One region of the Actinoallomurus sp. NPDC052308 genome, then DNA from elsewhere that is predicted to be linked to it. Evidence: riboswitches for the same ligand, from Rfam matches in the RefSeq annotation. Region 1 holds a riboswitch; the other holds the start of a gene.
The links. A riboswitch is a leader RNA that binds a small molecule or an ion and turns the genes downstream of it on or off. The one in region 1 is predicted to bind thiamine pyrophosphate.
Positions count from the first base shown of each region.

Region 2: linked by a shared signal. The riboswitch ahead of AB0L00_RS23730 (cytosine permease) and the one ahead of tenA (thiaminase II) in region 1 are both predicted to bind thiamine pyrophosphate.

Region 1 is NZ_JBFAUM010000014.1:153,326-168,018, reverse strand. Features, by position in the region: gene AB0L00_RS28535 (MDR family MFS transporter) at 1-742, opposite strand, end outside; gene AB0L00_RS28530 (right-handed parallel beta-helix repeat-containing protein) at 1,100-2,113, shown strand; partial or broken gene AB0L00_RS28525 (rhamnogalacturonan lyase) at 2,178-2,528, opposite strand; gene AB0L00_RS28520 (methyltransferase domain-containing protein) at 2,594-3,322, shown strand; gene AB0L00_RS28515 (hypothetical protein) at 3,337-4,338, opposite strand; gene AB0L00_RS28510 (GNAT family N-acetyltransferase) at 4,545-5,000, shown strand; gene AB0L00_RS28505 (SMP-30/gluconolactonase/LRE family protein) at 5,049-5,891, opposite strand; gene AB0L00_RS28500 (hypothetical protein) at 6,111-6,296, opposite strand; gene AB0L00_RS28495 (transcriptional regulator) at 6,595-7,230, opposite strand; gene AB0L00_RS28490 (DNA-binding protein) at 7,227-7,622, opposite strand; gene AB0L00_RS28485 (PEP/pyruvate-binding domain-containing protein) at 7,682-8,920, shown strand; gene AB0L00_RS28480 (histidine phosphatase family protein) at 9,053-9,667, shown strand; gene AB0L00_RS28475 (hypothetical protein) at 9,735-10,112, opposite strand; TPP riboswitch at 10,273-10,370, shown strand; gene tenA (thiaminase II) at 10,431-11,111, shown strand; gene AB0L00_RS28465 (helix-turn-helix transcriptional regulator) at 11,230-12,120, opposite strand; gene AB0L00_RS28460 (ATP-binding protein) at 12,267-12,686, opposite strand; gene AB0L00_RS28455 (hypothetical protein) at 13,840-14,154, opposite strand.
Region 2 is NZ_JBFAUM010000010.1:19,675-34,367, forward strand. Features, by position in the region: gene AB0L00_RS23700 (serine hydrolase domain-containing protein) at 1-1,188, shown strand, start outside; gene AB0L00_RS23705 (ISL3 family transposase) at 1,320-2,828, opposite strand; gene AB0L00_RS23710 (RNA polymerase sigma factor) at 3,251-3,847, shown strand; gene AB0L00_RS23715 (CU044_5270 family protein) at 3,863-4,870, shown strand; gene AB0L00_RS23720 (hypothetical protein) at 4,902-6,539, shown strand; gene AB0L00_RS23725 (PPOX class F420-dependent oxidoreductase) at 7,111-7,554, shown strand; gene AB0L00_RS23730 (cytosine permease) at 7,769-9,112, opposite strand; TPP riboswitch at 9,103-9,219, opposite strand; gene AB0L00_RS23735 (rhodanese-like domain-containing protein) at 9,243-9,581, opposite strand; gene AB0L00_RS23740 (SSI family serine proteinase inhibitor) at 9,624-10,169, shown strand; gene AB0L00_RS23745 (DNA-formamidopyrimidine glycosylase family protein) at 10,188-11,048, opposite strand; gene AB0L00_RS23750 (CapA family protein) at 11,222-12,190, shown strand; gene AB0L00_RS23755 (alpha/beta fold hydrolase) at 12,296-13,393, shown strand; gene AB0L00_RS23760 (sulfite exporter TauE/SafE family protein) at 13,426-14,259, opposite strand; gene AB0L00_RS23765 (sulfotransferase family protein) at 14,356-14,693, shown strand, end outside.

The sequences.
Region 1 (14,693 bases):
CCCGCCGTTCGACCAGGCAGAAGGCCACCAGGGCGGCCAGGCCGACCGCGAAGATCAGGATGCTGGGCGCCGAGGCCCAGCCCCAGGCGACCCCGCCTTCCAGCAGGCCGAGGATGACCAGGGAGCAGCCGATGGTGAGCAGGACGGCACCGGTGTAGTCCAGACGGTGCGAGCGCCGTACGACCGACTCGGTGAAGCGCCGGGCGAGCATGAACGCGGCGAAGGCGCCCAGCGGCAGGTTGATGAAGAAGATCCACCGCCAGGACAGGTAGTCGGAGAACACGCCGCCGAGGGTCGGCCCGACGACGGCGGACATCCCCCAGACACTGGCGAGGTATCCCTGGACCCGGGCGCGTTCCTCGACGGTGTACATGTCGCCGACCATGGTCATGCTCATCGGCTGGACGGCGCCGGCGCCGATGCCCTGGACGGCGCGGAAGATGATGAGGCTGAGCATGCTCCAGGCGGCCCCGCACAGCACCGAGCCGAGCAGGAACGCTCCGATGCCGAAGAACATGATCGGCTTACGGCCGAACACGTCGGCCAGCTTCCCGTACAGCGGCACGCTGACCGCCTGGGTCAGCAGGTAGATCGAGAACAGCCACGGGAACTGGGTGAAGCCGCCGAGGTCGTGGACCACGGACGGCACCGCCGTGGCGATCATCGTGCTGTCCAGCGCGACGAGTCCGGTGCTGAGCATGAGCGCGACCAGCACGGGTCCCCGCTCCGATCGAAGGCCCACCCCCTGGACCGTTCTGCGGGGATTCGTGGTCGTCACATCCATGTCCCTTCGCCCGGCAGCACGAGACCGGCCTTCCCCGAGGGGACGACCGGCCCTTAGCGCCAACAACCATCCCAGACCCCGAACCATTCCGCTGAAGCGGGATGACACCCGGAATGAAACTTTCACGGCTTATGTCAGAGTCCCGTCAAGGGGCCGTCAGGGGTTCGCGCTGGTGGGACGAGGGCGGACGGCACAAGGGCCGCGCGAGGTTGCGGGGGCGCGTTGACGCCTCTCACCGGACGGCGCGACCCTGCGAGAGGAAAACCTTTTCCGCCACGCTCCCACCGCACCACCCACCCCTGGAGGAGGTTCCCCATGGGGAACGACACGCACGGCACGGCCCGGACCCGGCGGCTCCCGCTGCGCCCCCTGAGCGCGGTCGCGGTCCTCGGTCTCGCCGTCGGAGCCGGCGCGCTGACCGGCACCGGCGCGACCGCCAAGACGGCCGCCCCGGCGGCCGTCGCCGCGTACGAGTCCAGCCCCGTCGGCTTCGCGAGCCTGAACGGCGGGACGACCGGCGGCGCGGGCGGCACGACCGTCACCGTGACCACCGCGTCGCAGCTCACCGACTACGCCTCGCGCAGCGGCTCGTACGTCATCAAGGTCAACGCCTCGATCTCCCTGTCGTCGATGACGAAGGTGACGTCCAACAAGACGATCATCGGCGTCGGCACCGCGGGGAAGATCACCGGCTACGGGCTCAACGTCACCAACGCCAAGAACGTGATCATCCGGAACCTCACGTTCACGGGCTCGGCCGACGACGCCATCAACGTGCAGTACTCCACGAACGTGTGGATCGACCACAACGACCTGTCCAACGCCTACGACGGACTCGTCGACATCAAGCGCGCGTCCGACTACGCGACCGTGTCGTGGAACCGCTTCCACAACCACGACAAGACCGCGCTGCTCGGCCACTCCGACGACAACGGGTCCGAGGACATCGGCCACCTGCGCGTGACCTACGTGCACAACTGGTTCGACGGCACGACCCAGCGGCACCCGCGGGTCCGCTTCGGCAACCCCGTGCACGTCTTCAACAACTACTACGGCGCCGTCACCAGCTACGGTGTCGCCTCCACCTGCAACGCCGGGGTCTTCGTCGAGAAGAACTACTTCGACGGCGTCAAGACCCCCACGGTCATCCAGACCGGTGACTCCCCCGACGGGAACCTCAAGGCGAGCGACAACTACCTCGTGAACTCGGGCAGCGTCACCACCCGCAACTCCTCCAGCGTCGCGAGCATCCCCTACTCCTACTCGGCCGAGTCCGCCTCGACGGTGAAGGCCACCGTCACCGCCGGCGCGGGCGTCGGCAAGATCTGACGCGTACGCCGTGGGAACGGCCGTGGCGGGAGCCCCCGCCACGGCCGTTCCGGCGTGTTCGGGGTCAGGGGGTGTAGACGTTCGGCGGGGCGGGCTCGGCCATGCCGTTCCCGATGAAGGAACTCGGATGCGGCGGCTGGTTGTACGCGGTGTTCTGCCAGGCGATGGCCGTCCGGTACTGCGTGTCGTGCATCAGCGTGACGATCCGGCGGTCGGTCACGGCCGTCGTCGTGTAGATCCGCAGTGCGGTGCTGTCCGAGGTCCGCCAGATCACCTCCTCGCGCCAGTCGCCGAGGATGTCGCCCGACAGCGCCGGCGTGGACTTCGTGCCGTTGTTCGACGCCACCCCGGAGCCGGTCAGCAGGCGCGTGTCGGAGCCGGTGCCGTACTTGTCGATGTGCGTCCCGTCGAGCATTCGCCTACAGACCACCAACGCGGGCGGTGCTTTCCCGAGCGATCGGTCCGGCTTACCCTTGGCCCGTGTTCTCGCCTCAAGGCCCATCTCTGCGTGAACTGGCGATCCAGGCGTTGTCCTCGGTCGAACGCGGCTACGACCTGCTGGCTCCGCGGTTCGACCACACGCCCTTCCGCACCCCCGACGGCGTTCTCGACGCGACCGCCGACGCTCTGCGCCCGCTCGGGCCGTTCGGCCAGGGGCTGGACGTGTGCTGCGGCACCGGCGCGGGCATGCGGACCCTCGAAGCCGTCTGCCAGGGACGGATCACGGGCGTCGACTTCAGCACCGGCATGCTCGAGCAGGCGCGCAGTGCGCACCCGGCCGCCGAGTGGGTACGGGCCGACGTCCGGGCCCTGCCCTTCGCCGAGGCCTTCGACCTGGCGGTCAGCTTCGGAGCGCTCGGGCACTTCCTGCCCGCCGACCGGCCCGCGCTGTTCACCGGGGTCTACCGCGCGCTACGGCCCGGTGGGCTGTTCGCCTTCCCCCTCGGCGCGCCGCCGCCCATCACGTCGGGCTGGTACTGGGCGCTGCTCGGATTCGACCTGGCCATGCGGGTCCGGAACGCCGTGTGGCGTCCCCCGTTCGTCATGTACTACCGCACCTGCCCGCTGCACGCGGTCCGCGACGACCTGACGGCGGCCGGATTCACCGTGACGACGGTTCCCTTGACGCCCCTGGGCCGGCGCGACGACGGCAGCCCGCGCTACCGGCTCCTCCTCGCCCGAAAGCCGACCGCGGAAGCATCCCTCTGACCGTCGGCAGACGCTCACGGAGTTCTGAGCCTGCGCGATTCGATCGCGATGATCCAGGCGACGAGGAGATCCATGGCGAGGCCGGACAAGGCCGCGAACTGGTTGATCGTGAACTTGAAGACCTGTCCGACGAGGATGTCGAGCAGCACGGCCACGTTGCACATCCGGAACGCCGTCGGGCGGTCGCGCGCGAGCCGCAGTACTCCGTACCCGCTCAGCGCCGTCGAGACGACGGCACAGCAGGCCACGGCCACGACCGCGCCCGTCTCCCGTTCGGCGGGATGGGTGCTGAGGACGTCGTCGGCGAGCACTCCGGCGAGCGTCAGGGCTCCCTGCGCGACCAGGTAGAGGACGGCGACGTCGAGGACGATGCGGCGGCTCGCCAGCCGACCGGCGAGGACACGGACACGGGCGGCGGCCGTACGCACCGGTTTTGACGCGTACGGCCGCCGCTCCGGCACCGCGTCGAGGAGACGCCGGAGTGCCTCCGGCACCTCGCCGTCCAAGTCCGCGACCAGTCGGACGGCCGCCCGGCGCTCCTGCGGTGTCAGTCCCGAGGTCACTCCGGCGAGCGCCGCCGACGCGGCGTTGGCCGTACGCTCGCGCGGGCTGAGCGGTGCGCGGGCGCCGACCCACTGGGAGATGAGGACCAGGCCGACGAAGGTCAGGTAGATGAGTCCGGCGGCCGGCCGGTAGAAGTAGCCGGTCTGGTCGACCAGCTTGCCGATCTCGTCGATGAACAGGCCGAAGCCCACCCCGCCCGTGATCGCGGCCCACAGCCGCGCCGACCGGCCGAGGAACACGACGGCGACGCCCACGCCCGCCGCCATCAGCAGGCCGCCCCACAGCGCGTGCGCGATGTGCAGTTTCCCGCTGCCTACCTTGGGATAGCCGGCCTGCGCCAGCAGCGCCCGCGTGATGAGGATGGTGGCGATGCCGGAGCAGGCGAACCCGCGAAGGTACGCCGCCGCGTTCGCCGCGCGGATGAGTCCGAGGGGGTGCGTCGAGATGCGCATGGGACGTTCGAATTACGGACACCTCGGTCGACCGCGCACTGCCGCCATCCCCCGCTTCGCGCGTACGGCCAGCCCCACCACTGCGACGACGGGACTGGTCTCGCCCTTTCGCGCGCGAGTGGCCGTGTTCGCGCCGGCCGATCGTCCGTACGCTCGGGAGCCGAACTCGGCCGTGGCCGGCCCGCACCAGATCGCGCAGGAGACCGATGATCAGCGTCCGCAGGCTCGTTCCGTCCGACAGAGCCTCCTGGGAGGAACTGTTCCGCGGCTACGTCGCCTTCTACGAGCGGGTCGAGCCCGACGAGATGTACGAGCGGGCCTGGCACGAGTTCCAGGCGGACACGCGCATGCACGCCCTCGGCGCGGAGCTCGACGGCCGGCTCGTCGGGATCGTGCACTTCCTCACGCACGCCAGCACCTCGATGCCGGACGCCGACGTCTGCTACCTGCAGGATCTGTTCACCGCTCCGGACGTACGTGGCAAGGGCGTCGGCCGCGCACTGATCACGGCGGTCACCGACTGGGCGAAGGCCCACGGCTGTGCCCGGGTGTACTGGCACACCCAGGAGTCGAACGCCACCGCCCGGCGGCTGTACGACGCGATGGCCGAGAACCGCGGCTTCGTCCGCTACCAGATCGACCTGACGCGCCGGTCCGGTTGACGTTCGGCGTGCGAACGGGGTCGGAAGCGGGCGGGACCCGCCGCCGGGTCAGGGCCGGCCCGCGCCCGGGACCGTCACCTCGGTCGCGAGCACCTGCCCGCTGCCAGGGGGTACCGGCGTCGGCCAGCCCGGCCACTCGGCGGCGGCGATGAACAGCGTGCGCCGGTCCGGGCCCCCGAGCGCGCACGCGAACGCACCGCGGTCGAGGTCGACCGTCCGGAGGATCTCGCCGCCCTGCCGGATCCGAACGCAGCGCCTGCCCGGGACCGTCGCGTACCAGACGGCGCCTTCGGCGTCGACGCAGATGCCGTCGGGCGCCTCGCCGCGGAGGTCCGCCCACAGCCGTCCCTCCGAGAGACTCCCGTCCGGCCGGATGTCGAAGCCGACGAGCGACGTGCCGTACGAGTCGGCCACGATCAGGGTCGAGTCGTCCTCGGTGACGGCCATGCCGTTGGGGAACTCGATGCCGTCGGCCACCTTCCGGGCGGATCCGTCCGGTCCGACGAGCGTGATGTCACCGGGCCTGGGGTCCTCGCCCGTGGACATGTCGAACCCGATCCGGTTGACGTAGGCATTGCCGCGACCGTCGATGACGATGTCGTTCCAGCCGTGGCCGAACGTGCTGAGGTCCGCGTGGACCGCGAGCGTTCCGTCGGCGTCCAGGCGCAACAGCCGGGCCTCGGCCGAATCGAGGATGAACAGCCGGCCGTCGGGCGACCAGGCCGTGCAGAGCGGCAGTGACGCGACCCTCGCGACGACCTCGTGGCCGCCGTCCAGGTCGGCCGCGATGACCTCGCCGGCAGTCCAGTCGGACACGTAGAGGCGGTCCTCGTGCCATCGAGGCGACTCGACCAGCCCCAGGCCGGTGAGCAGGGTTCGCAGTTCAGGCATGACAGTCCCTTCCATCGGTGAAACACCACCCGTATGGACAGGGCTCGGCATGAGAAGTCATCGCCCGGTATGCCGCTCACCCGGAATCCGGCACCGGGGTCCGTGCGCTCGCGCCGCGGTCGAGAATGTCCCGGGGAGGGCTGCGTGGCCGTCGGCCACGCGCCCCCACCGGGACACCGATTCGCTGCCCGCTAGCGCGGGCCGTTGGCCGGAGGGGTCCTAGCCCTGCTCACCCTGGGACGGAGAACCCGAAGCCGGGCGCAACACGCCGTACCTCGTGAACTCCATGTCCGGGTGGGCGTTTTCGAGCCGGCGCTGGACGGCCCGGCCGAGCTGACGATGCTGGACCTTGCCGTGGATGGGGACCCCGTTCTGGTCGCGGTTTCCCCTGCTGTCTCCTCGCACTGCAGCTCCTCTGCGTTGTACTGGTCGCGAATGAACCGTTCTGACGAAGATCGTCCGGAGCGAGGTTTCGGCGGCCAGTTTCGGCTCGGGGCCCCCGGAGCGGCACCTGGCCTGGGCCGTTCCGTTTCACCGCTGGGGTTCGTCGTGCGGGGGCGTACCGGATGCTCGGAGAACGTCCGCCCGTGGTGCCGGTATGGACACTTTGCCCTTTCCGTGGAACGCGGTTGCCGAGCGTTCGGCACGCCTCAGAGCCTCGAGGGGCAGGTCCCGGTGCACAGCCGAATCGTGGAGTCCGGGGTCAGGGTTCCGCGTGCCGGTCGAGGCCGAGCGTGGCGATGAGGTCTTCGTGGAGCTCGAACCAGACCCGATGGCAGGAGTCGACGTCGGTGCGGTCGACCCAGTCGCCCTCCCCGGCCTGGGCGCGCGCCAGGGCCGCGGTGAATCGTTCGTCGTATCCGCGGAACCGGGTGAGGACGCCCTCGAGCCGGCCTGCGAGTGGCACGAACGCGCGGTCGATGCCCGCGAGCTCGGAGAGGACTCCGGCGTCCCAGGCGGGATCGGAGTGGTCGTTGACGGCGAGCCGATCGCCGGCGGCGGGCCGGAGTTGCCAGTCGGTGCAGGCCTGTAGCAGGAGGGCGTTCAGCGGGAGGAACGCGCGGTAGACGCCACGGACCTCCTCGGCGCCGCCGACGCGTGCGAGCTCGGCCGCGAGCAGGCGCTCGTTCTCGGCTCGGCCCGCTTCGGTCAACGACCAACCTCCGGCGCCGGCGAAGGCGGTGTGCTCGACCCAGCCACGTGCCTGGCCGTCGAGCAGCGTCTCTTTCGTCTCGGCCGCGTCGAGCCCGTACCGACGAGCGACGACGGGGGTGTCCGCGAACCCGGTGATGCGCACCGCGTGCAGCACCAAGAGGCCGAGTGAAGAGTCCCGCGTCACGAGCCGGCGTCCTGTCGTGCCGCCAGGCGGGTGTACCGCTGCTGGCACGCCTGCGGAGAGTTGAACCCCATCGCGTCCGCCATTTGCGCCCAGGTCAATCCGGCACTCCGGGCCATGAACAGCAGGGCGGATTCGAGTCCTTCGACCTCCGCGTGTGCGGCGGGCAGGAGGGCGAGCGCGCTCAGGATGTCCTCCGGGTCCAGGTCGGCGCAGCGCCAGACGGCGAACTGCACGAGGTCGACCGCCGACGGCGGGGCGGGCGATGGTCGCCATGGACGGGCGTCGAGCGCGTCGGCGCCCAGGTCCAGTAGACGCTCACGCGCGTCCTGTTCACGCTGGGCCTGAAGGTGGTCGACATGCGTGCTGTGAGCGATCTCCTGCTTGCGTGACATGCGACCGATGATGCAGACTCAACAGAATGTTGTCAACAATCTGTTGAAAGGCGGGATCGGTGCTCGTACCCCTCATGGAGGCCGCCGCCGATACCTGCGGAGGTAAGGCCGGGGCACTCGGCGCGCTGCTCCGCGCGGGTCTGCCGGTTCCTGACGGCTTCGTCGTCCCGTTCGCCGCTTACCTGGCCGCTGTCGGTGACCTGGGCCTCGGGCGGTTCACCGGCGAGCCGGACGACCTTGACGCGGCGCGGCAGGCGATCCAGGCCCGCCCACTCCCCGCGCCCCTGGTCGACGCGCTGGGACGCGCACTCGACGAGCTCGGCGATCCGCCCGTGGCGGTGAGATCGTCGGCGGCGAACGAAGACACCGGTCAGGCGTCGGCGGCCGGTCAGTACGAGAGCTTCCTCGCCGTGCGCGGGGTCGGCGAGGTCGCCCATGCCGTACGTGCCTGCTGGGCCTCGCTGTGGTCTCCACGTGCCATGGGTTACCGGGGCGCCTCCGGCCGCGACGGCCGGCCGTCCGACGACCTTGTGATGGCCGTCATCCTCCAGCGCCATCTGGACGCCGAGGTGTCCGGGGTCATGTTCACGCCCGCGGGCCCGAACGACGCGACCGAGATCGAGGCGTCCTGGGGCCTCGGCCCCAGCGTCGTCGGCGGAACCGTCACCCCTGACGCCTATCGCGTCGCCGAGGACGGGTCGATCACACGCACCGTCACGGACAAACGGACCCGCCTCGACCGGCGCGGTACGCGGCTCGTCGTTCGCGACGTGCCCACCCGTGTCCGGCACCGACCCGCACTCGACGACGCGTCCGCCACGCACCTCGCCGCGTTGGGCAAGGAGATCGCCGCCGTACTCGGCGGACCGCAGGACATCGAGTGGGCGATCGTCGACGGCCGCGCCTGGATTCTGCAAGCGCGGCCGGTCACCGCCGCGCCCCCACCACCAGCCGGCACCTCGGACACCCCACCTGCCGCCCTCAACGGAATACCGGGCAGCCACGGGACCGTGACCGGCACCGCGAGGATCATCCGCGGTCCCGGCGACTTCGCGCGCGTGCGGCCGGGCGACATCCTTGTCTGCCCCTTCACCGACCCCGCGTGGACGCCGCTGCTGCGCATCGCCGCCGGCGTCGTCACCGAGACCGGAGGCGCGCTCTCCCACGCCGCGATCGTCGCTCGCGAGCACGCCATCCCCGCCGTCCTCGGCGTCCCGAACGCAACGGCCAGGCTCCGCGACGACGCCGTCATCACCATCGACGGCACCGCCGGCACCGTCACCGGGACGAACGCGTGACCGATCGCTTCCGCCCCCGGCCGGGAGCCATCGCCAGGCGTCGCACCTCGCCTACGTAGCCGCCGAACCCACCCCTGCAGATCGAGAGGAGATGGGAACGGGCCCGCACGGGCACCGCGTCCCTGACCACGGATGACAACGCGACACCTCTACCTGGCACGCCACGGCGCGGCCGACGCGTTCGGGGAGCTCACCGACGTCGGGCGCCGGCAGGCGGGCCTGCTGGGCGAACGGCTCGCCGACGTACCGGTCGACGCCGTGTGGCACTCTCCGCTGCCACGCGCCGTGGCAAGCGCGCACGAACTCGCCCGGCATCTACCGAACGTGCCCGTGACCGAGGCCGCCGAACTCGTCGACCACGTGCCCTACGTCCCCAGTGCCGCCGAAACACCGCCGTCCTGGGCCGGCTTCTTCGACGGCTACGACGACACCGAGGCGGCGTCGGGCCAGAGGCTCGCCGAGGCCCTGGTCGCCCGATTCGCGAAGGTCCCCGACACGACCACGAAAAGGAGCCGGCCCGACACGCACGAGGTCCTGGTGACGCACGCCTACCCGATCGCGTGGCTGGTGCGGCACGCGCTGGAGGCGCCGCCGTCACGGTGGCTCGGGCTGAACAGCGCCAACACCGCACTGACGGTCATCGAGTACCGCGACGGCCTGCCGCCCACGATCGTGATGTTCAACGACATGAGCCACCTCCCGGCCGACCTGCGCTGGACCGGGTTCCCCGAACGCGTCAGGCCGTAAGTGGCTCTCGTCGAGCATCCCGACGACGAGCCAGAAGCTGACGCTCAAGCCGCGTCGTTCGCCGTCGTCACTCGATCCAACGGGCAGCGGCCTCGTAGGTGGTGGCCGGGGTGCTGTTGAACGCGATGGCCGCATCGGGCGCGTGCCGCCGCACCAGGTTGATCACCTGCTCGAGAAGTTCAACGTGATCGTCTGAGTGCCGCAGGCCACCGCCGACGGTGACGCACTCCCACCGGTGGGCTCGCAGCGCATTCCCGACGACCGCTTCCACGTCGTCACTTCCATCAAGGCCGATCAGGCAGGTCTCGACGCCCACGCCATGTTCGGCGAACTTGGTCAGTCCCGCCTCGATCGCCTTGGCCACCGGCTCGGGATCCCACGGCCCGGGCACCCGATACGGGTCAAACCCGATGACGAGGACGCGGGGTGAAGCAGCGGTGTCCATGCCTGGACGATACGCGTCGAACGACCCGCGAATCAGAAGGTGATGCTCAAGCCTCCTTACACGCCGACGCGGCAGCCGGCGGAGACGGCCTCGCACCCGCTGGAGGCCCGCCCCGGGCGCCGCCGTGAGTGGCAGGTCCCGGGCGATCCTTGTTACGGTCGGCGGTGACGCGGGGTGCCCGGCATGGCCCGGGCTGAGAACACACCCGTCGAACCTGATCTAGCTAGGACTAGCGAAGGGACGTCGCCATGACCGGTTCTCTCCTGGTGCTGTCGAGCGTCCGTGCCGTGCCGTCCACCGACCGCTGAGGAGATCCCGATGTTCTGCGACGACGTGTGGAAGCGCTCGGCGCGACTGCTCCGCGCGATCCACGAGCACCCGTTCAACACCGCCCTCAGCGCGGGCACGCTGGACCGCGAACGGTTCGCCTTCTACATCGTGCAGGACGCCCGCTACCTGGAGGCGTTCTCCCGGGCACTCGCGGTCGCCTCGACCCGGGCCACCGACACCGACGACGCCGTCTTCTTCGCCGAGAGCGCGCACGCCGCGCTGGCGGCGGAGCGTACGCTGCACGCCGGGTACATCGAGGAGTTCGGCCTGACCGCCGACGACCTGGCGGGCATCGACACCTCCCCCACCTGCCTCGGCTACGCGTCCTTCCTCCAGGCGACGGCCCTCGCCGACCCGTACCCGGTGCTGGCGGCGGCGGTACTGCCGTGCTTCTGGGTGTACCAGGACGTCGGGACCGCCCTGCTCGAGAACACCGCCGACGTCGAGGACCACCCGTACCGCGCCTGGATCGCGACCTACTCCGACCCGGCCTTCGCCGAGTCCACCGAACGCGCCAAGGACATCACCGACCGCCTGGCCGCGACCACCGACCCGGCGACCCGCGAGGCGATGACCCGCGCCTTCTTCCGCGCCACCGAGTACGAGTGGATGTTCTGGGACAGCGCCTGGCGCCGCGAGACCTGGCCCACCGCCGAATGGCTCAAGTAGGCCGTCATAAGCCGAGGCGCGGCCGTACGGTCCCGGTGTCCGCGGTGCCCGTACCGGCCGCGCCGTATCGCTCAGCGACCGACTTCGCCGGTCGTGAGTCCGGCGGTCTCCTGTGAGGTCAGCGACGCCACCTCGACGCACGCCTCGTCGTTGACCCCGGTGCTAACTGAGCTTTTGCGCCACTGCATCGCCACTCGGTGGCCTCCAATCGCCGTTCGATCAGCACGCGTGAGGCGTCCTCGGAGGCTGCCTTCTGCCCGATCCGGTCGAAGTCCATACGAAACTGCTCGACCTCGCCGCACATCTCGATCAGCCGACCGCCTCTCGCCGCTCCAGCGTAGGCAATATCGCGGGAATCGACAGTGATGACGCGGAACGAGCCGTCCTTCCCGATATGGGCGCCTGTCGAGCGCGGGATGACGCGAATGGAGACGTTCGGCCGCTGCATCAGTTCGAGCAGGTACCGGAGCTGTGCCTGCATGACCTCGAAGCCGCCGATGCAGTCGTCCAGGACCTCCTCGTCCAGTAGCGCCCAGACGTACGGCGGATCCGGCCTGTCCAAGATGGCGGTCTGCCGCTCCATCCTGGCCTTGAGTGTCTCGTCGAGATCCTTGCCGTCACTGCTGGCCAGCAGCAGGGCTCGCGCGTAGTCCTCGGTCTGAAAGGGTCCTGGAATGTACTGACCCTGGTAGATCCTGATCAGCTGGGCGATGGCCTCGTACGCGGTGACGGACTGGGCCCAGTCGGGGTTGTGGCCGTTCTGGGCGTACCAGAGCAGCAGCTCGAAGAGGCCGCCGGTCCGGAAGTGGCGATCGATGATCTTTGCCTGCCTCTCGTCGATCTTTCTCCGTCCCGCCTCGACGTTGGAGACCGTCGACGGCGCGGCGGTGGCGATCTTCCCCCACTGCGCCAGCGAGAGGCCGTTCTTCTCGCGCTCCCACCTGAGCAGGTAGGCGAGCATGTGCCAGAGCGAGACCTTCGGGTTGAGCGGAGCCCGGACGACCGACATCGACTCTCCTTGGATATCCAGCGTGAGCGACTACTTACGGAGAGTAGATACTTCGTTGTCTCAACGCAGCCGATTCCCGAAAACTCGCCCAGACGGGCACTGCGGCCCCATACCAGCACTGCTCCAGACGGCTCCACATATCGGGACTACGGTCCGACGCGCGCCCAGACGACCTTTCCGCGGGCCGTCGTCGACCGGTACCAGCCGAGCCGCTGGTCGGACAGCTCGTAGGCCAGCGCGAGTCCGCGACCGGACTCGCCGCACTCGGTCAGCGGAAGGATCTTGGGGAGGTTGTCGGGGTCGGGATCCCAGACGGCCAGCTCCAGAAGATCCCGGCCGGCCTGGCTGGAGACCCACACGTGTACTTCCTTGCCCTCGTAGAGCCGCACCGCGTTGGTGGCCAGCTCCGTGAGGATGAGCTGTCCGGCGAATCTGACGTTCTCCGACAGGCCCCAGGAGTCAACGGCTTGATCTACCAGATTACGGACGAGATAAACGTTCTCCGCATAGGCGAACAGCTTAAGATCGAACCTGCGGGGAATCTCGTACAGTCGGGCGATGTCCACGCTCGTCACGTCCTTCGGATCGACTGCCGAAAGACTGATCCGGCACACCGACCCTCGCCACAATTCCGGAAGCCCTGGAAAGGCCGAGCATCTCCGTGGTGACGTCGGACGAGATCGATCCGGGTGCCCCTCTGCGGAATCGACCGACCGGCGACCTGCGATGCCGATGCACTCGTGACGGTATGCCCCAACCACCGATCGGTAGCTCGAAGGCAGATCGACCACGAAGCTTTACGAACAGGCCGGTCGGCGCGTGAGCGCGCCACCGCCACCCCGGACGCCTTCCGCTCTCGGCGCTCTGGATGATTCGGCGGTGTAACGCGGGTGAGCCGCATACACAAGCCTCGGGAAACGCCCCTGCTGGCGGCCCGACTTATCGCTCTTTACCGGCATCTGCGCGCCCGAACGTGCCGCGTTGCCCGAGCGTTCCGCACGCCCACGGGGAGCCCCGCCCACCAAGGCGGCCGGCATTGGACATTGCCGCCGCCATTGACCGGGGAAATCCGGCTATCCGGACGCCGGACGGTCTACACCGACGGCAATCGGTCAACGGCGACGGCAAAGCGCCGACGGCCGAGGCTTCTCCTGCCTCTCGACGCGTGGCTTATCCCTCGGCGGCTGCGTCGCGGTCGCCGACGAGGACCAGCACGCCTGACCTGCCGGGCGCAGAAGGCTCGGGGAACTACCTCGGAAAGGCCAGGCTTGTCACACCGGCCTCCGGTTGTCGCCTGGGGTGGAGGTAGGCCCTCGTGCCCTGGGCAGCCCGATACCGGACAGGTCCAGGGTCATGAGTGAGCCTTCCGCGCGCATTCAGGGCGCCCTCGGCGACCCCGTGCCGTAGACCTGCCGGATACGACCGCCGTCCGGCAGTACGTGCCAGCGATCTCGCGTAGCACCTGATGCCTGCCCTAGAGGTCGTCGATGAGCCAGGCGCGGACGTTGCCCACCATCCGATCGTGGCTGGGACGCAGGAGTTCTTGCACGTTGCCACCTCGCCGCTCGCTTCGGGGGAGGCGCCGCACCGGTCGGCCATGACATCGATCCGATCCGGCGTCAGCCGCAGGCCGCTGGTCAGGCGTTCGAGCAACGCCCCGGCCAGCCAGGCGACTCTCGGCGTCCGGGTTCCTGACGATCACTCTCAGCTATCAACTCGTCAGAGCCGGGTTCGCCAAGGAGACGGCGCGATCGACGCGAGGTCGCGGGAGAATCGGTCGGTGAACTGGCGCGCCGACCTACCCGGAGCGGCAATCCCTCTGCAGCCGGCAAGGCCGGCGTCGACCAGTTCCGCCTTCGCGTGCCTGGGCTGTTCGAAGTACAACTCTGCATCCAGGGCATCGTCCATCGGGCAGTGGAAGACCCCGGACGGCCATTTCGGTGCCGCTTCGACATCCTTGGCAATGCGCCGCGCCAGATCGGCGTTCCCCCGTGTTAACTCGGCACGGCATGCTGGTTCATGCCAGGCAGCCACACGACGACAATGCCGACAGGGTGAGGGTCGACCGCGACCAAGCCATGCACCCGCTCATTGCCGGATCCACGAGGGACGGTGCACGGCGCGTGAGCGTCGCCCGTCGTCCGCACGACCGCTGACGGTGCCGAAGTCGGCTGCGCGGCCGCGACCGGATTTCCTTGGCCGGCGCCAACAAGCGAGCATCCCGTCCCAGCCGACACGAGAACCGCAGCGACGATCACCGACCGCCTCGGCATGTCTCGGCACCTCTCATTCGGGAGAGCGATCCGCTTGGCAGTGTCCAGAGTGGCGCGACACTTTCCGTTTGACGCTGTTCAGCTCTCCATCAGCGATCACGGTAGACGAAATGATCTTCGCCCTCAACGAAGAACCTCCAGCTCTCAACTCTGCTGGAGACGGCAGGGAAGATCTCTAGGGAGATTCCATGGGTCATCCGTACCTGCCCCTGCTTCACCCAGAACCCAGTCGGTCACGACGATCTGGGTGGCCCGCAGCGCAGGCTCAAGGCGCTTCGCCCCACGATCGTACATCATTCG
Region 2 (14,693 bases), on a different contig from region 1:
GCCGGTCCGGCGTCGGCGCAGGTGCACAGAGGCGGAAGAGACACCGCGCAGGCGTCGCTGGCCCGGCAGTTGTTCGAGAGCGCCGACAAGGCCACGGCCGCCGGTGTCCCAGGGGTCATCGTCCGGGTGGACGACGGGCACGGCCCGGTCGTCAACATCGTCCGGCAGGCCTCGTGGAGCATCCCTGATCACGCACTGGCCGAGAACGACGAGTTCCGGATGGGCTCGAACACCAAGACGATCATCGCGACGCTGGTCTTGCAACTCGTCGCCGAACACCGCGTCGCGCTGGACGATCCCATCCAGAATCGGCTTCCCGGAGCCGTTCCGAACGGCCGGAACATCACCGTGCGGATGCTGCTGAACCACACCAGTGGCCTGGCCGACTACGCGTACGAACCCGAGGCGCTGGCGCTGATGACCGGCCGGCAGACGGAGCGGCCCACGGCCGCGCAGTTGCTCGCCGTGGGCACGAGGCTGCCGGTGGAGTTCCCGCCCGGTCAGGGCTGGACCTACAGCAACACCAACTACATCGCGCTCGGCCTGCTGGTGGAGAAGGTCACCGGACACAGCGTGGCGGATCTGATCCAGCACCGTATCGCCGGGCCGCTGGGGCTTCGGCACACCTACCTGTCCACCGACGCACCCGACCCCGCCGACCGCCGGTTCGCCCACGGGTATGAGCCCGACGCGGCGCACCTCGCGCCCATCCTGCCGCCCGGTACGCCGGCGGGTTTCGGTTTCGTCGGACCGGCCCGCGGCGAGCGGGTCGACGTCACCGGGATCGACCAGTCGTGGGACGGGGCGGCCGGTTCCATCGTCTCCACTACGAGCGACTGGTCCCGGTTCGACAAGGCTCTGATGTCCGGCCGGCTCTTCCCCAAGCCACTGCTCGCCCAGATGCGGGTCACCACCCAGGAGGACGAGGAGAACGGACTGAACCGCTTCTACGGGCTGGGCCTGGAAGAGGTCCACACCCCGTGCGGCACCGTGTGGGGGCACGACGGCGCACTCCCCGGATACCGCAGCGACAACTACACCGACTCGTCGGGACGGCGCACCGTCTCGGTACTGAGCACCACCCACTTCGGTCTCAAGACCGACACCGCGGCGGGGACGGCCGAGGACGACCTGGTCACCGCGGCCATCTGCACGATGCTCGACAAGCCCATCCCCGCCACCGGCTGATCCCGCCCGGGCACGCAGTTCGATCCCGTGCTCGTCGACGCCCTCATCACCGCCCTGCACCGAGACGGCTGGGTGAAGGGGACTGTACGGTTTTCGGCTCTGTCGCTCTTTCGGTGGTAACCGAGGGTGAGCTACTGGAGGAGGATGCGGTGGCGTAGCAGGTGGAAGCCTGCTCGGCCGTACATCTGCCGTTTGATCAGCTTCGTCTTGGTGTTGACGCCTTCGGTTCCGCCGTTGTGGTGTTCGCTGGTGAGGGCTGCGTGGACGGCGTCTTGGTCGAGTCGCAGACCGCGGATGAAGGAGTGGACGTGGGGCAGGTTCGCCTCTTCCGCGGTGCTGGTCCACTCCTGTAGCCGGCCGGCGTTGTCGTCGGCGGGGGTGAGGAGCTGGGCGAAGCCGCGGACCAAGGCGGCGAGCCGACTCATCTCCGGGCAGGCGCTGGTGGTCTTGGCCAGGAGTTCTTGCTGGTCGGGCCGGAGGGTGTCGGGGCGGCTGAGCAGGAGGCGGGCGAGCCTGCGGGGTGAGATGGCGGGCCGGTCCTCTTCGACGCGGCCTTGGGTGATGTAGCGGTAGAGGAGGTTCTGGCTGCCGGTGTAGCCGCGTTCGCAGATCTCGCGAAGAAGCTGAAGGACGGGGACCGCGGGGTCTTCGGCCCGGCATTTATGCAGGTACTCGCGGTGTGGGTCGACGAGGGTGGGACGGTACTGCGGCGCCCGCCGCACCTGGGCGGGCTCGGGGATTCGCGCGTAGCGTTTGACGGTGTTCAGCGCGAGGTTCAGCCGCCGGGCGCATTCGAGGAGACCGACACCGGCGTCGAGTAGGTCGTGGACCTGGTGCCACCGGGCGAGGGTGGTGGTCGTTCCGCCGTTGAGTTTGCGCACTCGGGAGACGCTGGCCCAGCAACCGCTGTGAACCGCCACTTCCTTTCTGGCCGCCTCAGCGAAGTTGTGCCAGATGTGCCACCGGTCCCCGACCTGCAGGGCAGCGGGCAACGCCTGGTGCACGGCGTCGGCGTAGCCGGCGGCGCCGTCCCGGCAGACGATCTCGACGCCCGGATGCTCACGCAGCCACGCGGCAAGAGTGTCGGACCTGCGGTCGGCCAAGACATCGACCCGCTGGCGCGTCTCGGCGTCGATCAAGACGGTGGCGTAGGTGCGCGAACGCCGTAACGAGAAGTCATCCACGCCCAGCACGCGCGGCGTTAGCACCGGCGGAAGCGCGATACCCAGCAGCGCCCGCAGCGCGGCATGGCGAGAGATCGGTACCCCCAGCGCGGGCAACACGCGGGCGCTGGCCCGGCCGGCTAACTCCCGCACCACGGCGGCGACCTGGGCGGCCAGGCGCACGGTTCGTCTTTGGTACCGCTCCAGCACCCCAGCCACCTGTTCCCGGAACGTCCGCCGGGGACACCGCCAATCGCGGCAGGCCAGTCGGCGCAGCCGCACGTTCACCACCACCGGCCGCCCGTCGAGGGCGACATCGGCCACGACCCGCTCGCACCAGGCGTGGACACGCGCGGTCTGGACGGCGCATCCCGGGCACGGCACGGGCACCTGCCGGCTACGAGCCCGCACCCGGATCCGCTCGCCCTCATCCGTCACATCGTCGATGACCAGGCCCAGTTGATCTTGCTCTGGCAAAGGACCGTTTATGCGAGGCGCCCCCGCCTACGCACCGGCCAGCGCGGAAGGACGACGGCCGAAGGAGTAGACAGATGCCCGCCGAGCAGGCCGACACACTGCTTAGGCGCTTGGCGCTTGTGCATCGAGGTTCGTGGAGCTGGTAGCCGAGACGCTGCGCGGAGGGGTGGCTGGTCGTCGGAGGTCCGGACAGTCCTGACGCGGTCTCTGCGGCCGTGTCTCGGTGAGCCCGGGTGGTGGATCACACAAGTTATCTGAACTTGCAGCCGCTGCGAGCAGCGGAAACCGTCGGTTGGTTCACGCTGTCGAGCCGGACGTGGCGGTGCTTCGATCGACCGATGAAACGGTTTTGTGCCGATCGGTGAATCAGGGCGTTCATGCACGCTGCGCGGAAGGCAGACGATGATTCGAAGGATTCGGACATGGCCGTGGTGACGCGCGCGCTATCGACGGATGTAGCCGGTGACGCCGTGGTCATCGAGCGGTCCTGGCGGGAGCCCGAGTGTTTCGCCGAGGTCTTCGACCGCTACTACCCCCAGATCTACGGCTTCGCGGCGGAGCGGCTGGGCCGGAGCACGGCCGATGACGTGGCGGCGGAGACTTTCATGATCGCGTTCGATCGGCGGGACCGCTACGACCTGTCCCGTCCGGACGCCCGGCCCTGGCTGTATGGGATCGCGGTGAACCTGATCGCCCGACATCGGCGGGCCGAGGCGCGCCAGTACCGGGCGCTGGCCCGTACGGATGTCACCGAGATCAGTGAGGGCCACGCGGACCGCGTCACGGGCCGGCTCGACGCCCAGGCCCACCGGGGACCGCTGATGGCGGCGCTGGCCGAGATCTCCGACAAGAACCGGGACGTGCTGCTGCTCGTCGCGTGGGCTGAGCTGACCTGCGAAGAGGCAGCGGAGGCTCTCGGCATCCCGGCCGCGACGGCGCGCGTGCGGCTGCACCGGGCCCGCAAGAAGCTGCGCGCCGTACTGACAAAGACCGAACCGACCACAGAGAAGGGCCGTTGACCGATGGATGACGACATGAAGGTTCTGCGCGCGGTGCGGCAGGGGCATCTGCCCTCCGACGCCGCCCACTCGGCCGCCAGGGCGGCCCTGCTCGAGCGCGCCGCCGCCGCGCCGCTGGCGGCCCCTGCACCGGTCCGCCGGTTCAGGCTGCCGCGGGTGGGCTTCCGGCTCGCGGCGGTCGGCGCCCTGGCTGTCACGATCGCGGCGGGCGTGACCGTGGCCGGGTACGTGGACGGCCCGGCCCACAGCGGCGAACACCGCCCCAGCACCCCGGGTGTGTCCGCTGCCCCGGTCGCCTACGTGCTGGACCAGGCTGCCGACGCCGCGCAGGCCCGGCCTTTCACCGCACCACGGAACGACCAGTGGGTCTACGTCGAGGTGCGATACCAGTCTCCGGGCAAACCGATCAATGGTCAGGTCCAGACGGCCGGGACACCGCTGAAGACGCGAGTCGGCCGGACATGGACGCGCGCCGACGGGACGAAAGTCGCCACCGTGGAGAACGGCAAGATCGCCGTCAGCCCCGTGGGGGGTCAGCCGCGTACGGATTACGCCACCCTCAAGGCGCTGCCGCGCAACCCGGCCGCGTTGCTGGCCTGGGTGCGCAACGAGGCCGTAGCGTCCGGTCCGCGGAAGGAACGCCCCGGCCAGAAGACAGACCACGACGCCGTGGCCTTCAGCATCTTCAACTCCATGCTGGTCAACGGCGTCATGCCTCCCGCGCAGGAGGCCGCGATCTTCCGTGCTGTGGCCAAGCTCCCCGACGTGACGGTCGACCGGAAGGCGGTCGACGTCGACGGACGACCGGTGCTGGCAGTTTCCCACGTCACTGAGGGCTGGTTGAACCAGGAGCTCCTGCTCGACCCGGCGACCTACGCGTACCTGGGCCAGCGGAACGTCGCGATCAAAGACCACACCGAGATCTGGTCCGGTGGCACGGCCACGACGAAGGAGGGCGCGATCGACGTTCTCATCAGCCGTCTCGCCGCCGGCGTCGTCGACCGGCCCGGACAGCGCCCCTGAGCCCGGCCGGATCGACAACAGGAGAGAAGACATGGTTCTGAAAAAGGCGTTCACGGCCGCTGCGCTGACGCTGCCTGCGCTCGGCGTGATGGCCCCGCAGGCGGTTCACGCGGCACCCGTGGTGGTCGCGCACAATCCGCCAGGACGTTTCGTACGCGGAGACGTGGTGACCGGCAAGACGTTCCAGCATTCCGCGCCGCGACCTGCGAGATCGCCTGCCGCCGGTACGCACACGCTGACGCTCGACGTGCTCGACCGCGCAGGGCAGCCGCCCACAGACGATCACGACGGCGTAGTGGACCTCATCTCACTGGACGGAGGAGATGACTCCTCGGCGGCGCTGACGAACGGGCACGGCGAGACCTCTGTACCGGACGGGAAGTACGCGGTGACCACCCAGGTGATCACCGCCGAACCGGGCGGCGGGACGTCGACCACCCTGATCTACCTGGCGAAGGTCTCCATCACCAGCGACGCCTCCCTCATACTGGACGCCCGCATGGCAAAACCGGTACGGGTCGCGGTCGACCGGCAGGACGCCCGGCCGACCTCGGTCGCCGTCATCGTCTCGCCGGAAGGCGGCGACGCGGACATCGTGCTCGATGGAAACGACCTGTACGTCACGCCGACGGCGGCCGACTCCGGTCTGACCTACCGCCTTCAGGCACGCCTGACCCGAAACGGCGCCCAGACGGGCAGTCCCTACATCTACAACGTCGCGACCACCGCCGACGACATCCCCGCCGATCCGGGACTGAGCGTACGGACCAAGGATCTGGCCGCCGTACGAACCGACTACGCGAGTGAGGGCGGCCCCGCCTGCGCCGGGACACATGCGGCCGTGGACTGGGGCATCGGCCTGCAGGCCGGGCTCTACGCCGGCATCGGCGCACTGCCCGCGAGCCGCGTCGAGTATTTCACCCCGGGACTCACCTGGAGCAGCGACGAGGGCGTCACCACCGCCGACTGCGGATTCGCAGGCGGCAACCTCGACGGCTTCGGACGCCAGGACGTCTTCCCGCGCGCGGGGTCCTACAGCCGGCAGTGGAACGCGGCTCCATTCGGCCCCGCGGCCGGCTACCTCGATCTCAACGACGCAGGCGGCGCGGTGCTCGATGTCCCGATGCTGTCCGGCCCCGATCTGGAGAGCGGCCCGGCACCGTACTCCTACACGACCGGCACCTCGACACTACGCGACGCCACAGGAACCGTCGTGGAGACCGCCGACCAGCCCGGCTTCGAACGGACCTGGAAAAAGCCCGCCCCAGGCAAATACCAGCTCACCGTCGACGCGCGGCGTGCGGCACCCTGGTCGGACCTGGCCACCCGCCAGCACGTCGTATGGGACCTCACGGTCGGCGACAGCGGAAAGATCACCCTGCCAGCCGTCCGCTACCGCACGACACTCGACGCGGACAACCGGGCTCACGCGGGAACCCCGCAGACGATCACGCTCGTACCGGATGGACTAGACCCATCCGCGAGCGGCACGCCGCAGCTCTGGGCGTCATACGACGACGGCGCGACCTGGAAACCGATCGCCGTCCAGACGAGCAGCGGCCAGTGGACCGCCTCCGTCCCCAACCCGGCGTCTGGGCACGTGTCGTTGCGCACGCGGATCCCAGGTCTCATCGACCAGACGGTGATCGACGCGTACGGCATCGGCTGACGAATCGAACCGCCCATCGCCGGGAGCACGCCCCTGAACGGTCCCGTCCGGTGATCCGGACGGGACCGTTCGGTTTCCACACCGCGCGGTGTCGGCGAACGACTGATCGGCTGTTCCCGCTGCGAACCCCACAATCCAAGATCATCCCAGTGTGGGTTTTGGGCTTACTTGGGCTGGACCCGATGAAAGCCCAGAGTTCGTGCGAACCGAAGGGTCCTCACGATGAACCCACGAGCCTTCAGGCTCTTTCGACAGTTCTGGCCATTGGGTTCGGGGGAACTGGCGGGGTCTTGTTTCTCGGCCATGGTCGTCAGTCACCGTGCGTTGAGCCCATCTAGGTGACGGTTCTGGCAATTCGTCGGGGGTTCGCGACCATGGCTCGTGATCTCTGACAGAGCAGGTCGATGTATGAGCCGGAGGGTCGACGAGCCTCGCCGTTGTCCGTCCGATTGACTCGACTCGCCAGCTCCCAACCCCGGCTGACGACATCGAAAGCCGCCGTGTGGGCAAATCGATGCGGGTGGCTTAAGGCCCTTGACCTCAACTTTGGTTCAGGTTTTAGGCTGAATGCATGACCTTCACCGATGCCGAGCTGGAGTACCTGACGGAGCATCCGCTCGGACGTTTGGCCACTATCGGGCCAGACGGCGCCCCGCAGGCGCACCCCGTCGCCTTCTGGGTCAACCCCGACAGCGGCATAATCGAGATCGGCGGCCCCGAGCTGTCCAAGAGCCAGAAGTTCCGGAACGTCAAGGCTGACCCCAGGGTCTCTTTCGTGGTTGACGATCAGGCCGAGACTCCCAACCCGATCGGCCAGACCGGACGAGGGATCGAGATACGCGGTCGGATCGAGATCGTCTCCCAAGACCCTCCGCTCATTCCCGGCTTCAGCCACGAAACGCTCCACCTTCACCCGCACCGGATCATCAGCTGGAATATCGGCGAGTTCGTACCGGCCGGATCGGCACATCCGGCGCACCTGCAGGGGTACAACTCCCGCGATGTCTCCCGATAGCCGTAGCCGCTGGCCCAGGCACGTAATCTCCTTATGACGAGTCCCACCTGGTTCGAGCCGGAAGACCCTTCGGTATTGCTGAATTTGGGGAACCCGGACAGATTCCCCGAGTTCGCGGGAACTGAAGGGCCCTCACGGTGAACCCACGAGCCTTCAGGCTTTATGGACAGTTCTGGCCCTTGGGTTCGGGGGAACTGGGTGTCTTCGGTACGCCTCAGGCGGTGGTCTGGCGGCGGTGGATGGTGCCGATCAGGGCGGTGACGGCCGCGGCGACGGCGAAGGAGAGCAATGAGGCGCTCATCCAGTCCGAGGGGGTGAAGTGCAGCGCGCTCTGGGCGTGCGTCCACAGGCGGGACCACCAGCCGACCTGGCCGGGGTTGATGAGCTGGTACGCCGCGATGCCAGCCGCCCAGGCGACGATCATCCCCCAGCGGGCGGGCGCCCGGTCGGAGACGTCCCAGCCGCGCCGCCCGGTGAAGCAGAAGAAGTCCACGGCCAGCACGCCGAGCATGGGCACGAACACCGACCCGATCAGCGTCAGGAAGCCGGAGTAGTTGTCCATGTTCAGCGCGAGCGCGAGCACCGTCGTCAGGGCGCCCAGCACCACGGTGAGCACCCGTCGGTCCGCGCGGGTCACGAGGTTCTGGATCGAGACCGCGGTCGAGTAGACGTTCGCGAACGACTGGTCGACCTCGCGCAGGACGAAGACCGCGAAGAACAGCGTGCCGAGGGCCACGTGCTGGAACGGGCCGAACACCTTCGAGGAGTCGCCGGCGACGAGCGCGAGCGCCAGCAGCCCGAGGACGTACGCGACGACCTGCGTCAGGCCGTACGCCACGCTCGCGGCGCCGAACGCCGCCCGCTCGGAGCGCGAGTGCCGCGTGTAGTCGGCCGCCATCGGCACCCAGGAGATGGAGACGGCCAGCGCGGCGTCCGCGCCGATCCAGAAGTGACTCCACGAGCCGTGGGTGAGGTTCGGCAGCGGCTGCCGGGCGAGCTGGACGTAGAAGTAGCCGAGGGCGAGGACGACCGCGACGGTGACGTACCGGCGCAGCACCCGCACGGAGCCGAGCGGCCAGAGCGTCAGCACGGTCGTGATCACGCCCGCCACGACCACGTACGCCCAGCGCGGGCCGCCGCCGGCGAGTTCCTTGGCCGCGCCCGCGATCGTGACCAGCTCGAACGTCCCCCAGCCGACCATCTGCAGGATGTTCAGCACGGTGGGGACGTACGACAGGCGGGTGCCGAACAGGCCGCGCAGCAGCATCATCGCCGGAACGCCGGCGCGGGTGCCGGGCACGGCGGCCAGCCCGAGCATGATCCCGCCGATCGCGGTGCCGACGACCATGGCGAGGATCCCGGCGACGATGGGGAGCCGGGGCGTGCCCTGGGCGTCCGGGGCGAGCACCGTGTACGCCCCGGAGAAGGCGAGAAGGCTCACGCCCAGGTTCGCCCAGAACGCGCTCTGGTCCCAGAAGCTGAGGACCTTCGGTGCGGGTTGGTCGAGGGTGTACGGGGCCTCGTTGTCAGACGATCGCTCTTCGACGGCGGCGCTCAAGGCACACTCCCTACGCCGGCATTACCCGGTCAGGTTCGAGCGGTCGGCGGCACCTGTGAAGCCGCCCTCTCAGCCCGGTCTTGGTCCGAGCTCCCGCGGGTCTTAACTTTTCCGCCGTAAATGTACCTCGTCAGGCGACGTATGGCTCCCCGCCCGATTCGCTGACCATCGGACGGCCCGCCGCCTCCCAGGCGTGCATGCCGCCCTGGACGTTCGCCGTCTTCCAGCCGGCGTTGTTGAACGCCGCGACCACCGACGCCGAGCGAGCCCCCGACCGGCAGATGACGAAGATGTCCTCACCGGTGGGCACCTCGGAGGCGCGGGCGCCGAGCTGGCTCAGCGGGATGTGCACCGCTCGGGGCGCGTGGCCGGCCTTCCACTCGTCCAGTTCGCGCACGTCCAGCAGGAACGCGTCGTCCGGGACCTTGGCGACCTCCACGGCGGGAATCTGTTCCCTGAAAGAGTTCACACGTCAAAGGAACCACGAGCCATCGCCCGGAGTCGAATCGTCATGAGGCAATCTCCATCCAGACTGCGACCAGCGACCCTCGCCATCCCCGGCATCGTCGTCGCCGCCCTCGCGCTGGGCGGTTGCAAGAACGGGGACGGTTCCGCGACGGCCGCGCCGAGCAAGGGCTCCGAGACCCCCACCGCGTCGGCGGCGCCCGGCACCCCGGCGCCGACGGCCTCCCCGACGGCGCCCGCACCGACCGGGTCGGCGGCCGGGACCCGGCTGACCGTGACCGTACGCGCGTCGGAGACGTCGGCGCCGAAGACCTGGACGCTCACCTGCGATCCCGTGGGCGGGACCCTGCCCAAGGCCGACCAGGCGTGCGCGGCGCTGGCCGCGGCGGCCGCGAAGGGGCAGGACCCGTTCGCGCCGACGCCGAAGGGCCAGATGTGCACCCAGATCTTCGGCGGCCCGCAGACCGCCACGGTCACGGGCACCTGGACCGGCAAGAAGATCGACGCGCAGTTCAACCGGAAGAACGGCTGCGAGATCAAGCGGTGGGGCAACCTCGTCGCGCTGTTCGGCCCGGTGCCGCCCGCAGGCTGAGCGGCACGGGGCCGCCGGTCACTTGAGCAGGCGGGACATCCGGCGGTCCGCCAGGGGCTTGCCGCCGGTCTGGCACGTCGGGCAGTACTGCAGGGCGGAGTCGGCGAACGACACCTCCTTGATCGTGTCGCCGCAGACCGGGCACTTCTGTCCGGCCCGGCCGTGCACCCGCAGGCCCTCTTTCTTCTCGCCCTTGAGGTCCTTGGCCGCCACGCCCCGGGAGCGTTCGACCGCCTCGCCGAGCGTGTGGACGATCGCGTCGTACAGCGTCGTGACGTCCTCGTCGGTGAAGCTCGAGGCCAGTTTGAACGGCGACATCCGCGCCACGTGCAGGACCTCGTCGGAGTAGGCGTTGCCGATTCCGGCGATCACGCTCTGGTCGCGCAGCAGCCCCTTGATCTGGGTGCGCCGCCCGTCGAGGATCTTCCTCAGCGTCTCCACCGTGAAGTCCGCGCCGAGCGGGTCGGGGCCGAGCGACCGGACGCCCGGCACCTCCGCGGGGTCGCGCACGACGTACACCGCGAGCCGCTTCTGGGTGCCCGCCTCGGTGAGGTCGAACCCGGAGCCGTCGTCGAGGTGGACCCGCACGGCGAGCGGGCCCTTGCCCGGGCGGGGCGGCGCGGGCGGCAGCGCGTCCTTCCACCGCAGCCAGCCGGCCCGGGACAGGTGGACGAGGAGGTGGATCCCGTCGACGTCGAGGTCGAGGAACTTGCCGTGGCGGTCGACCCCCGTGATCGTGAGACCGTTCAGCGCGGTGATCGGCGGATCGTACGTCTTCAGTGACGAGATGGCCGCCACGTCGATCCGTGCGATCGCCCGCCCGACGGCGTGCTCGCGGAGGAAGGCGGCGAGGGACTCGACCTCGGGCAGCTCCGGCATGGGTCCAAGAGTACGACTCCGTCCACAGGCTGTGGACGACCGCCGACCTCGGTGGACGATCGCGGCGGGTCTCGGTCGGGTGACCTCGGTGGGTGATCGCGGCCGTGGGACCTTGGTCCCTTGGCCGGGCGCGGTCGCCCCGGCCATCCTGGAGGCGGGAGTTCGGTGTGACCATGACGGTCGCCCTGGGCGGCGACACGATGCTGGGACGCGGGGTCGCGGAACGGATCGCGGCGTGCGGCCCGTACGGCATGTTCGCCGACGAGGTGCGGGAGATCTTCCGGTCCGCCGACCTGTCCATGGTCAACCTCGAGTGCTGCGTCTCCGCCCGCGGCGAGCCGTGGCGCGCCCCCGGAAAACCGTTCCACTTCCGCGCGCCGCCGGCGGCCGCGGAGACCCTCGCCGACCTGGGGATCGACTGTGTGACGCTCGCCAACAACCACGCGCTCGACTACGGCCCCGAGGCGCTGACGGACACGCTCGGCCACCTGGCCAGGGTGGGGATCCGGGTCGTCGGGGCGGGTCCCGACGTACGCCGGGCGCGGGAGCCGGCCCTGTTCGACACCGTGGACGGGCGGGTGGCGGTCCTCGGCGTCACGGACCATCCCGCCGAATTCGCCGCCCGCGAGAACCGGCCCGGAGTCGCGTACGCGGACCTGCGCCGCGAGGTCCCGGACTGGCTCACCGGCCGGATCCGCGAACTGTCCGCCGACGGCGCCCGCGTGCTCGTGCTGGCGCACTGGGGCCCCAACATGACCACGGAGCCCCCGCGCTACGTACGAGCCGCCGCCCGAGCGCTGGTCGACGCCGGGGCGACCCTGGTCGCCGGGCACTCCGCGCACGTCTTCCACGGCATGTCCGGCCGTGTGCTGTACGACCTCGGGGATCTCGTCGACGACTACGCCGTGGACCCGGCCCTGCGCAACGACCTCGGTCTGGTCTTCCTCGTCACCATCGCCGGGTCCGCGATCACCGGGCTGAGGGCGTCCCCGCTCACCCTGGAGTACGCCCGTACCCGCCTCGCCACCGGCACCGACCATGCCTGGATCCGGGATCGGTTCATCACCGCCTGCGCGGCGTTCGGGACGGAGGTCGTCGAGGAGGACGGCCGGCTGTCGGTGGCCGGCCCGGGACCGTCGTGAGGTCCTTCGACAGGGCCCCTGCCTTTGAAAATACCTTCACCATGACTCAAACTGGAGTTAGGGGCCACCGTAAAAAGCTGGGAGCGGCAACGGGCGGAGGTGGCCATGTCATTCGCGGAAATCACCAAGGTCCTGAGCAGACACAGCTGGTGGATGAGCGGATCTCCCGAGGAGACGCGGGAGACCCGGGCTCCGGTACCCGGTGACCTCCGCACCCTGACGGTGACGGCCGACGACGGAGTCCGGCTCCACGTCGAGGTGCGCGAGGCCCGTGGGGCGAAGGTGACCGTCGTGTTCTGCCATGGATTCCTGCTGAACTCCACGAGCTGGCACCTCCAGCGCGACGCGCTGGCCGGCCGGATCCGCGTCGTGCTCTGGGACCTGCGCGGTCACGGCCGATCGGGCTGGGGATCTCCGCCGAACGCCACGATCGACCAGCTCGGCCGCGATCTGTTCGCGGTGCTGGAGGAGACCGCGCCGCGGGGCCCCGTCGTCCTGGTCGGCCACTCGATGGGCGGCATGGCGATCCTCGGGCTCGCCGACGCGCATCCGGAGCTGTTCGGCTCCCGGATCGTCGGTGTGCTGCTCGCCTCGACCTCCTCGGGTGACCTGTCCTCCGTCACCATCGGACTCCCCGAACGCACCGCGCGGGTCCTGCACCGGATGGTCCCCGTCACGCTGAGCACGCTCCGCCACCAGGCCAGGCTGGTGGACGCCGCGCGCCGGCCGCTCGGCGGGATGTCCTTCCTGCTGACCCGCTCGTACCTCTTCGGCGCCCACGTGTCGAAGCAGGTCGCCGAGGTGACCGCCCGGCTGATGGCGTCCGTCCCCATCGAGGTGATCGCCGACTTCTACGCGGAGCTGATCGCGTACGACAAGCGGACCGCGTTGCCCGCGCTCGGCCGCGTGCCCGTGCTGGTCATGGTCGGCGACCGGGACCTCATCACGCCGATGCGGCACGCCGAGGCCCTCGCCGCGCAGATCCCCGGCGCCGATCTCGCGGTGATCCCCGGCGCCGGGCACCTGCTGACCCTCGAGCGCGCCGCCGAGGTCAATCACCACCTGTGGGCCCTGCTCCGGCGCACGACCGGCATTCGGCCCACCACCGAGCCCACCCCCATCGACGGCGAAGAACCCGCGGAGGAGGTCCGCCGGCATCGTCGGCCGCACCGCCTGATCCGACGCAGGCAGGCCGATCGATGAGCCGGCCGGGACGGCCGGCGGTCCACCGCCTGTCAGCCGCTGGCGAGCTTGATCACGGCCGCGACGCCCACACAGACGATCACTCCGCGCAGGATCGCGGGCGGCAGCCTGCGCCCCACCCTGGCGCCGAGGACGCCGCCGATCATGGAGCCCAGCGCCACGAGCAGCACGGCCCACCAGTCGACCTTCGCGACGCAGATGTACAGGACCGCCGCCGTCGCGTTCACGAGCATCGTCAGCAGGTTCTTGGCGGCGTTGACACGCTGCAGTTCCTCGTCGAGGAAGATGCCCAGCAGGCCGACCAGCAGGACGCCCTGCGCCGCGCCGAAATAGCCGCCGTAGACGCCGCCCGCGAACACGCCGAGCAGGAGCCAGGGCCCGCCGTGCGCCCGCCGAGGCCGGGAGGCGAGCCGGCGGCTGATCATGGGCTGGGTCAGCACCAGCACGCAGGACAGGCCGATCAGCACGACCACCACCGCGGTGAAGGCCTGCTCGGGCAGGTTGAGCAGGAGCAGCCCGCCGACCAGCGCGCCCAGCACCGAGGCCGGGGCCAGCCGGGCGAGCCGGCCGCGCTGGCCCGCCAGCTCGGCCCGGTACCCCAGCACGCCGGTGACGCCGCCGGGCACCAGGCCGATGTTGTTCGAGACGTTCGCCGTGATCGGCGGCAGCCCCACGGCCAGCAGCGTGGGGAAAGTGATCAGCGATCCCGATCCGACGATCGTGTTGATGGTTCCGGCCGCGATCCCGGCGGCGAGCACCGCCAGCACCGCCCACGGCCGCGCGGACAGCGCGAACACGGCGACGCATCCGGCCACCGCCACGGCGAGGAACAGGCCGATCAAGGCCCAGGGGTTGGGGGACCTCATGGTCGGCGACTCTAGAACATGTCTCGAAGATTAAGACAATCAATCTCAAACTAGGAGATTTCACACAGAAGAGCCGTACAGCACGGGGGGTGACACATGCTGAAGGTCATCGGGGCTGGACTCGGACGGACTGGCACGTACTCACTGAAAGTGGCTCTGGAACGCCTAGGCCACGGACCCTGTCACCACATGTCCTCGCTCGGCGGGGACCTCGACCGGATCCACGAGTGGGAAGCGGCCGCTCGCGGCGAACCGGTCGCGTGGGACGACCTCCTGGCGGGCTACCGCGCGACCGTCGACTGGCCCTCGTGCTTCTTCTGGCAGGAACTCGCGGACGTCTACCGGCAGGCACCGGTCATCCTCACCGTGCGCGACCCGGTCCGCTGGTACGCGAGCGTCCGCGACACGATCTACCGTTCCAGCCACCGGCAGCC